DNA from 3 places in the Flammeovirga yaeyamensis genome. Region 3 is predicted to be linked to each of the others. Evidence: riboswitches for the same ligand, from Rfam matches in the RefSeq annotation. Region 3 holds a riboswitch; each other region holds the start of a gene.
What was found. A riboswitch is a leader RNA that binds a small molecule or an ion and turns the genes downstream of it on or off. The one in region 3 is predicted to bind cobalamin.

Region 1: it holds a riboswitch for cobalamin, as region 3 does, so the genes downstream of both, KMW28_RS12345 (ABC transporter substrate-binding protein) here and nrdD (anaerobic ribonucleoside-triphosphate reductase) in region 3, are expected to answer to the same signal.
Region 2: it holds a riboswitch for cobalamin, as region 3 does, so the genes downstream of both, KMW28_RS12520 (ribonucleotide-diphosphate reductase subunit beta) here and nrdD (anaerobic ribonucleoside-triphosphate reductase) in region 3, are expected to answer to the same signal.

Annotation. Positions count from the first base shown of each region.
Region 1 is NZ_CP076132.1:3,120,333-3,123,540, forward strand. It holds gene KMW28_RS12340 (carboxypeptidase-like regulatory domain-containing protein) at 1-1,557, shown strand, start outside; cobalamin riboswitch at 1,713-1,890, shown strand; gene KMW28_RS12345 (ABC transporter substrate-binding protein) at 1,910-3,064, shown strand; gene KMW28_RS12350 (TonB-dependent receptor plug domain-containing protein) at 3,064-3,208, shown strand, end outside.
Region 2 is NZ_CP076132.1:3,173,243-3,176,450, forward strand. It holds gene KMW28_RS12515 (ribonucleoside-diphosphate reductase subunit alpha) at 1-717, opposite strand, end outside; gene KMW28_RS12520 (ribonucleotide-diphosphate reductase subunit beta) at 760-1,737, opposite strand; cobalamin riboswitch at 1,893-2,096, opposite strand; gene KMW28_RS12525 (BamA/TamA family outer membrane protein) at 2,524-3,208, opposite strand, start outside.
Region 3 is NZ_CP076132.1:1,276,550-1,279,757, forward strand. It holds gene KMW28_RS04935 (PAS domain S-box protein) at 1-100, shown strand, start outside; gene nrdD (anaerobic ribonucleoside-triphosphate reductase) at 154-1,992, opposite strand; cobalamin riboswitch at 2,102-2,360, opposite strand; gene KMW28_RS04945 (hypothetical protein) at 2,526-3,208, opposite strand, start outside.

The DNA.
Region 1 (3,208 bases), 1.8 Mb from region 3:
AATGATCCCAAAACCAAAACCACATATGAGGGGCATTTAGATATTGTCAATTTCAGCACAACGGAAGGATATTCTTTAAATGCAGGTAATACTTTTCGATTATCCGATAAAGTTGCCCTTTGGGTAGATATGGAATCCCCTTTTGCAGAATACAATGGTGCGTATTGGGAGTTTAGATCGATCGATAGCAATAAATACTCTGAACTAATCAATCAAAAGGAAATATCCTACACTAGTCTATACGATAAACGTGATTCTATTCGAGTGGAATATAATAATTACTTTAAAAGTAGAACTGAAGAACAACGTCAGAATGTGGCTATGAGCGATTTCATGAAGTATAAACAGACACGTGAATTACTAAAAAGAAGTACTTACAGTCAACAAAATCATAAGGATATAAAAAATGAATTAAAGGAAATTAGAACGACTTATTTTGATCCCTATTATTTTGATAAACAAAGGGAAGAAATCTCAGATAGTTTAAATTATCATTATACTTTCATGAAACAGATTGATGAAAGTACAAACATCCTTAATAACCTTGCTTATCATACTGACTATAAAGCCTCCAACCAATTATTACAAGCGGTATTCAACAACATGTCTGATACCTTATTTGCTTATAAAGACAAGTTGAACGAAGATTTCATCAATGAAAATAAAGGTAATATCATTGCCCTATGGATTGAGGCAAATACGATCTACGCAGAAAATTTTACAGATACGGTTAAAGTAAATAATCGAAACCACTTAATCTCAGTACTTAAACATTTCGATTTAAACGATCCGATGATTTATTCAAGTCCTGTGCTAGCTGAATATATTGCGGAGAGTATTCATACTCAGATAACAATAGTTGAAGATGATTTTACAAGTATAGAAAAAGGTCGTTTCAACCATCAAGCGAATACTAACTTGGAAAGATTTCAGGAAATCAATCAAAACGTTATTCAAAATGAGGAGTTGCAAGAAAAAGTATTGTTCGAGTACTTATCAAAATATCACTATTACAATGATACTTTGAGTAATGCTAAATTCAATCAATCCGTTGAAGTCTTTAAAAACACGTATCCCACATCCTCTCAAATTAAAGAATTAACCGGGCTGGCCAACAGAAGAAAAGGGTTCAAAGAAATAGAGTTCCCAAAAGATATCTCAGTAATTGATACTCATGGTAACGAATTTTCTAAACGTTTTGATGATGGCACTTATGTCATTAACCTATTTGTAAGTTGGTGTGGCTTCTGTAAAAAAGGGCTTCATGAAGATTTCCCTGCTATTATTGAAAAGCATAAAAACTCTAATATAAAATTTGTGTATTTATTCTGTGATCAATCTGATATAAAATGGAAAGAGGAGGTAAATAAACTACCGATTACCGAGCAAGTTCAATATTATAGGGTGACGGATCATAATATCTCTCAACTAAGAAATACGTTAAATGTACAAGGCTACCCCACTCAGTTTATTGTGAAAGATGGCGTTATTATTAAAAGAATAACTGGTTTAAAACCACTCATTTTGGAAAAAGAATTGAACAATTTGGTTCATTAATAACATACACAACAGGCCTTCTTAAATAGTGAATATGTCGATTATTTAAGAAGGTCTTTTTCAATTTCAAAATAGTTATTTTCGTTATTGTTAGACGACGAAAATAAATTTACAAATGATCACAATCACTTAATAAGTGATACTTTGGAATTGTTTTATAACTTTTCTTCTTCCATATTTGCATCAACAAAAGGGAATTTGGTGTAAATCCAAAACAGTCCCCGCTACTGTAACTTTTCCTATTAATTTAGGTTTTTGAGAATTACCACTGGTCGACCGGGAAGGTTCAAAATAAAAAGAAGTCAGGATATCTTTTGTTGTAGAAATATTCTTCGGGTGAAAAGTGAAAACAATGAAACGTCTTATAAATGTACTCCTATTTTTAGGAGCATTATCCACAGTTTTATTTAGCTGTGAATCTCATACAAACAAAACTTCAAAGGAAACTTATCAGAGTTTTACTGCAACTCCTCTGCAAGTAAAATATGCTAAAACTTTCTCTCTTGACTATAAAGATGATTACAAAGTTTTACATCTAATCAATCCTTTCAACGACAAGAAGACCTCTTATGTATTATTGCAAAAGGGTCAATCATTGCCAACTGGTTTTACTCAAAGCCAAGTTATTCGCATTCCCATTTCAAACATGATCACTACCACTACATCACAAACTACGATGATGGAAGAGTTGGATGCATTAGATGCTATTAGAGGTTATGTCGATTCTACATATATGTACAGTCAAGCTATTGTTGATCGAATGGCTGATGGAAAAATTATTACAGTTGGTTATGACATTACTGATAATGCAGAAAAGATTCTTATGTCTAATGCAGACCTTGTAATGGTTGTGGGAAATTCTTCTGTAACTGCTCAATCTTTTCCTGTGATTAGAAAAGCAGGTATTCCAATTTTGTCGAACACTGATTGGCAAGAAAATGACTTATTAGGACGAGCTGAATGGGTGAAATTATTTGGAGCATTATTAAATAAAGAAAAGCAAGCTGATGCTTTATTTACAAGCATCGAATTAAAATATAACGATTTAGTAAAATTAGCGAAGCAATCGGATTCACAACCAAAAGTGATTACAGGTTTTCCTTATAAAGGAATGTGGTCTGTACCTGGAGGTGCTTCTTATTTGGCAAAAGCTTTAGAGCAAACACATGTTTCTTACCCTTGGAGTGAAACAGATCAGACTGGAAGTATACAACTAGATCTTGAAGCTGTTTTTGCAAAGGGTAAAGATGCTGATTATTGGGTAAATGCAGGAACAACAGACAACCTTCAACAGATTTTGAATAAAGATTCTCGTTATGGGCAATTCGATGCATTTAAAAATCGAATGGTCTTCAACCATAATAAACGAACAAGAGGTGGAATGGCTAGTGATTATTGGGCCACAGGAAACCTCCATCCTGAAATCGTTTTAGCAGACTTAATAAAGATATTTCATCCGGATTTGTTACCGGATCACGAACTCTATTTCTATCAGAAATTACAATAATGATTAAGAGGATTATCACATTAGTGTTTCTCTTTGCTCATGTTTCTCTTTTTGCTCAGGATGAATATCAACTTCCTGATCGCGAATTAAATGAAGTGGAAATTACAGCAAAGACCATGAAGTACTATAGTCAAGGAGCACATA
Region 2 (3,208 bases), 1.9 Mb from region 3:
GTCCTTATACATGATGTAAGGAATACCTTTTTCAATTCTAGACTTAATCACTTTTGCCCATACTTCACGAGATCTTCTGTCACCTGATCTAACATTATCAATAAAATTGTCAGATACAGTTACGCCCATGAATATATTTTGAATACTTTTCCCAACGTCTTTAATCGTCAAGAACTCATCAATATCACCATGTTCTACATCCAAGTAAGCGGCAAGCATACCTCTTCTTGTACTTCCTTGATTTGTACCATTAATTACTGAATCGTACATTTCAAGGAATGGATAAACACCATTTGATGTCCCATTATTTGTGATTTTTGCACCTCTAGGTCTAACATCAGACATGTTAATTGATGTACCACCACCAATTTTAGACATCATCATGACTTCGCCCAAAGAAGCACCTATTCCAGCAATACTATCTGGAATATAACTACCAAAACAACTAATAGGTAAACCTCTTTCGGTTCCCATATTAGACCAAACTGGAGAAGCAGGACATAAATAGTTATTCCAAATCGCATCAAAGAACCTCTTTTCGAAATCGGGCCTTTTTAAACGACTTGCGGCTGCCTTAGCGATACGAGTAACTGCATCTCTTACAGTTTCTCCTTCTAGTAAATAACCATTTTGTAAAGTTTGAAGACCTTCTTTTGTCATCCATTTTGGATTTGCTTCAAGATTAGAGGCCTCGGTAGTTAATGTAATTTCAGACATGTTGTGTATGAGGGTGTAGAAATAAGAGTATCAATTTATTATTTAGAAAAGATCATCAGCAGTTACTGATTGTGTCTTTTTAGTATATTCTGTAGGTCTTACAGCGAAGAAATCGTCGTGTGCTAAACCAAATACTTCTTCATCGAACCATTGCATTTTCTTCAATGTTTCTTTATCAACTTCAAAGATAGGTTTTAGACCAATTTCGCTTAAACTTTTATTCAGACGATCTCTCATGAAGTGAACTAAATGTTCTATTGGTAAAAATTCCAACTCACCATCTTCAAAAATACCATTCAGCAACCTTACTTCCACATCGTGAGAAATTTTTGCTGCTTCATAGATACGATCTTGAAGTTCTTTAGTATTCAACTCAGGGTATTCAGCAATCATCGTATTGTATAACCACATACCTGCACGTGCATGAGAGTTTTCATCCTTAGCAGACCACTTGATAATGTTACCAATACCTTTAAGTTGATTTTTGAATTTTTTATAGGACAGTAAAATAGCGAACTGAGAGAATAAGTTTACATTTTCAGTAAAACACGAGAAAATTGCAATACTCTGTAATAGGTCGTGCGGTTGGGCATTTCCATTTTTATCCACAGTTACCTGAGAGAGCATTTCAAGACGTTCCATAGCAGTCTCGTCTTCTAAGAATGCCTCAAAATTGTCCAAATCCAACAACTCGTTTAAACGTGCATATGCAGATGCGTGACGAGCTTCATTTTCAGCAAAAGTAATGGCCATTGCCTTAATTTCTGGCTTAGGTATAAACTGACCAATCACCCCCCAAAAATCATCCTGAACATTAGTTTCAGTTTGGGCAAACGTTTTCAGGATGTTACCAATAACATCTCTTTCTTGATCTGTTAAATTGGTTTTGAACTGCTGAATATCTGCATCAAAGTTTACTTCGGAGTGAATCCAGAAAGTTTGGTGAATAGCGTCAATAAAATCTTGTGCCTTTGGGTATTCAAAGGGTTTGTAAGCTACACGTTTATCTAATAAGCTCATCTTTTGGATGTTTTTTTAATACAACTAATGAAAACATATAAATGTTCTCATTGAACAACACAATGCTTTATTTTCTTTATAAGCTGACGGAAAAGCCCAGGCATCAAATTGATTTACTCAGACAGTTCTTTTACTCCCCATTATCCCGATGGAGGTTACAAGCAACAACTTAGGCAGGTCTTCTGACTAAACTATAATATAATTTTGATTCAACCTTCCCACATTTAAAATGCAGTGGATTTTTCGAATTCATTTTCATAGTATTACAGCTGCGGGTACAGTACAGGCCTCTCACCTGTTTCCCTTTTCACCAAAGCAAAATGCAAATTGCTTTAAGCACCTTCGTCATAACAAATAAATGGCCTTTTATTGATAATAGCAAACATTTTCTAACATAGTTTTTGTTAAAAAAAATCCCACAAAATTAGTTGCATTTTGCTTGACTCATTTAAAAAAAATGATAAGAGGTAAAGACACTCAAATTGACATTTAATTGCATTTTTTTAATATCAATATTTTAAAGGTATATGAAATAATTTTGTAATACTTGAATTAAAAAAAAGTGTAAGACACACACAATAAATCAAAAACCTTTCTTATACTTGGATAACGTCTATATACGTATTCATTAATCTCATTTTAAAATGGACTAATCTAAGTTACTCTGTTTACAACTCAATTATATTTTAGTGTCATTAATTTTAAGATTGATTAAATCTACTTGTAAAATTCAAACAATTATTAAATTATACTTGATTTTTGAGGAATTAATCAATATGAATTACATTAAAACGCTTCTCCGAAGGTTAAATATAAACCAGAACTTTTTTCTGATCCAATTCCATAATCTACTCGAATAGAAGCTTTGTCCTTTTTATTAATCAAAAATCTTAATCCGCCACCTCCTGCAAACTTAAAACCTTGGCTATCAAAATTTTCGTAAGTCGAAAAAACATTTGCCGTTCCAATGAAGGCTGTCATCCCAATTCTCCAGAATAAATGTTGTCTAAATTCAGATTGTAATGCCACCATTTTTTGGTCTCTCCAACGGCCTTCATAAACACCTCTCATCATGTTTAATCCGCCCATCAAAGCCATCTCTCTAAAAGGAGTATTATCACCAAAAGTTTGTTTCGTTAAACCCTGAAAAGCTAACACAGAAGTACCTTCTTTTTCTCTACTTAAATCAAAATATTTTCTGAGATCTAATGTCAATACATTAAAATTATAATCACTACCAAATATACTATTGTATACTTCAAAGCGACCTTCAATAAAAAATCCTTCTTTGGGAGAAAGTACCAGATCCCTTGTATCCCATTTATAAGTAGTCCCTAATCCAGATACGCTACCCCCTTCATATCCTGGCAAAGTGGTAATATCTGCTGGAGTACCATCTTTTTTTGGACCTAAACTAATATCCCAATAATTGGCATAACGCAATTGTAGACCTAGGAACATTTTCTCTTTT
Region 3 (3,208 bases):
CAAAAAAATAATAAACCTCCATGATGGTGATATTTGGGTGGAAAACAACCCTGAATCAGAAGGAAGTATCTTTTATTTTAGTATTAAAAAGACATTATAAAAAAAGAAGGTAATCTTTGATACACTATTTAAGATTACCTTCTTTTTTATTCATTAATTATGTTTTACTCGGTTTCTCACTTCATCTTTCTTTCCATTATTAAATACTTTATGATAGGCCCCCGTAATATAACCGGTAACTCTCCTTAAAGTAATAATATCTTTCGACTGACACTTATCACATTTCAGATCATCAAATAAACCTTCGTGATCACAGTTTAAGCATCGATCTCTTTGGATGTTAGTAGCAAAGTAATAAACTCCTTCTTCCATCGCTCCCTCAATTAGATTTTTATATAAATGAGGTGTTTTATTGATTTCCGATCGTAACTCTACATAAGTGATAGAACCACCTGAACAGTATTTATGATAAGGTGCTTCTATAGCAATCTTATCAACATAGTTGATGTTGTGCCATACAGGAACATGGAAAGAGTTGGTGATGAATTCTTTATCAAAAACTCCTTGAACATGACCGTATTGCTCTTGTAATTTTTTAGCGAAAGTATGACATAAACTTTCTGCAGGAGTGGCATATAAAGAGATATTCAAACGTCTTCTCCGACTTTCCTTATCACAGAAATTATGTAGATCTTTAATCAGGTTCAATGCTTTTTCTTGAGATTCTTCTGATTCACCATGATGCTTTCCTTCCAAAATCAATAAAGCTTCGGCAATACCGATAAACCCTAAAGCAAGTGTACCCGAATAAAGAATATCGCCAATTTTAGCCTTTTCGTTATACGGTTGATCGTGCTTCCAGATCTTGTTTTTATACATAAAAGGAGCTGCTCCCATTAGTTGCTTTCTTTGCCAACGTAAACGTGCTTCCATCATGTCGATTCCAATAAATGCCATCTCTTTTACAAGAGTACAGAATTCCTCCCATGAGTCAGTTTCCATCGCATATTTAGGAAGGTTCATGGTTACAGGAGATAGGTTTCCTCTACCCGATTTTCCGTTATAGCCATGTAGATTTTTTCCTAAACGTGTACGACACCCCATAGTGGCAGGGATTAAATCTGGAACAATTTTTCCGTTTTTATCCAAAATGTCATATACCTCTTGATGGGTGTTGACATAGTTAGGATAGACTCTTTTTATCGAGCACTCGTTGGCCAATTGGAAAAGATCCTCGTTTAAAATTTTACCTTCTTCCTTTCTGTATTGCCAAATTTGAATAGGGAAAATTGGAGTAGTTCTTTTCTCACCAATACCATCCATTGTGGCATTTAGCATGCATTCGATAAACAAACGACCTTCTCTAGAAGTATCACATCCATAGTTAATCGATACAAATGGAAGTTGATTACCAGCACGACTTTCTAAATGATTCAGATTATGAAGGAAAGCCTCGCAAGCTTGTTTAGTTTCTTCTTTTACTTGGTCCCAGGCAAATGTATCAGGATCGGGTACATTAAACTTAATGGCCGTTTCCATATGTTTATAGAAACTAAGTTTAATGAATTTGGCCATATGGAAATCGAAGGCATTAATAGCGATACCTCCAAACTGAGCGTTACTCTGACATTGTAAAACGACTGCTGTTACTTGCAAAGCAGAACGAATACTTTTAGGGGGACGCATAGTGCCATTCGTTGTATGAATGGGTTTGCTAAGAATTTCTCCAACATCAATAAACATACAGTTTTGCATTCCCACAGCATAAGAACTGAAGTCGTGGATATAAATCCACCCTTCTTCATGCATCTTTAAATGCTTTTCGGGAAGTAAGTAGGCTTTTGTGTATTCCTTGGAGATTTCACCCGACATACGGGTAAGTTTTGCAGTAAAAACACCTTCAGGCATGTTGGCGTTTTCGTTTTCTACATTAGTAAGGTTAATTGCTTCATTGGCGAATTTCAGCAATTTACTGTCTTGAGTGATGACCATGTCTTTTGAATTTTTTTGAAACAAAACACAAGGCGCTATTGTAGGAAGTGCAGTAACGTACATCAAATAATTTGGTGGACGCTGAAAACTTAGACATTAACTCGATGTCGGTGGCTTCATTTGCTTGGTAGGTCTTCTGACTTGACTCTAAAAATTGTCCTTCTCACTTTATACTTGATACATCTGATCAAGCAGAACAGCAATGGAGTATCAATTCTTTATCAGTTAAATTAAGAGAGCTAAATATGTAGTCAATTAGCTATTAAATTAAGTGATGACAACGAGTGCTATACAGCTACGAGCATAGTTCTAGATTCTCACTAGATTCCCTATTATTCCATTTTGGCACCATGCACTTTCAATTTGCAAACACCTGATTTAAAAAGCATTGATGACAATCACTAAAATATTTTAGGAATTTATAATATGCTGAAAATAGATAGTTTAAGGGGATGATTTATTAGAAAAATAAAAGGCTGTCACATTTATTATATGACAGCCTAAAATTCTTATATAAGATTAATTGAACTGAATTAGTTCGCTTCTTGACCTGTAGTAACGCTTACTTTAGAAGGATCGATTTGAATTCTTTCAAGAAGTCTTCTTAATGACTTTGCTTGACCTTTAAAAGAACCCGCCATAATACCGTTTAAGCCATTTGGATTTTCTTTTGCTTTCTCGATAGTATTCATAATCTCTAAAGCTTTATCAAAATCTCTTTTCATTGTGTAGGCTAATGCAAGGTTTAATTTTAAACCATCAGCAATTTCGCCATTTACTTTAGCTTTTTTGTCCTCATAGTTTGCTTCAGCAATTAGTTCCTCCCAAAGTGGAATTGACTCATCAATTGTTTCCATCACTTGGTCCATTGTCGTTTTCTTCTTCTTAGAGAAAGAGTAAAGTTTTTTAAATCTATCTGCTAAAGTTTCTTGAAGTTCAGTTAACTGCTTGTATTTAGGATGTGATCCTTTAGCACCAAAGATATAAATCAATTCTCTAGATGAGTCACTAAAAAGTTGTTCTTGAATATCAAGGTGTGCATAATAGATCGCGTATTTGAATATTTTTTTGTGCATTTCATCACGAATGTGTTGCTGCATAATCGCTCTTCTCGCTTCATCAGAACCCGCTTTATTAACTTGTGATTTTAAAGTGATGTATTCCACAAAGCTCGAAGCCTTATATTGTAAAGCTTTAGGATTTGATGCAAATAGGT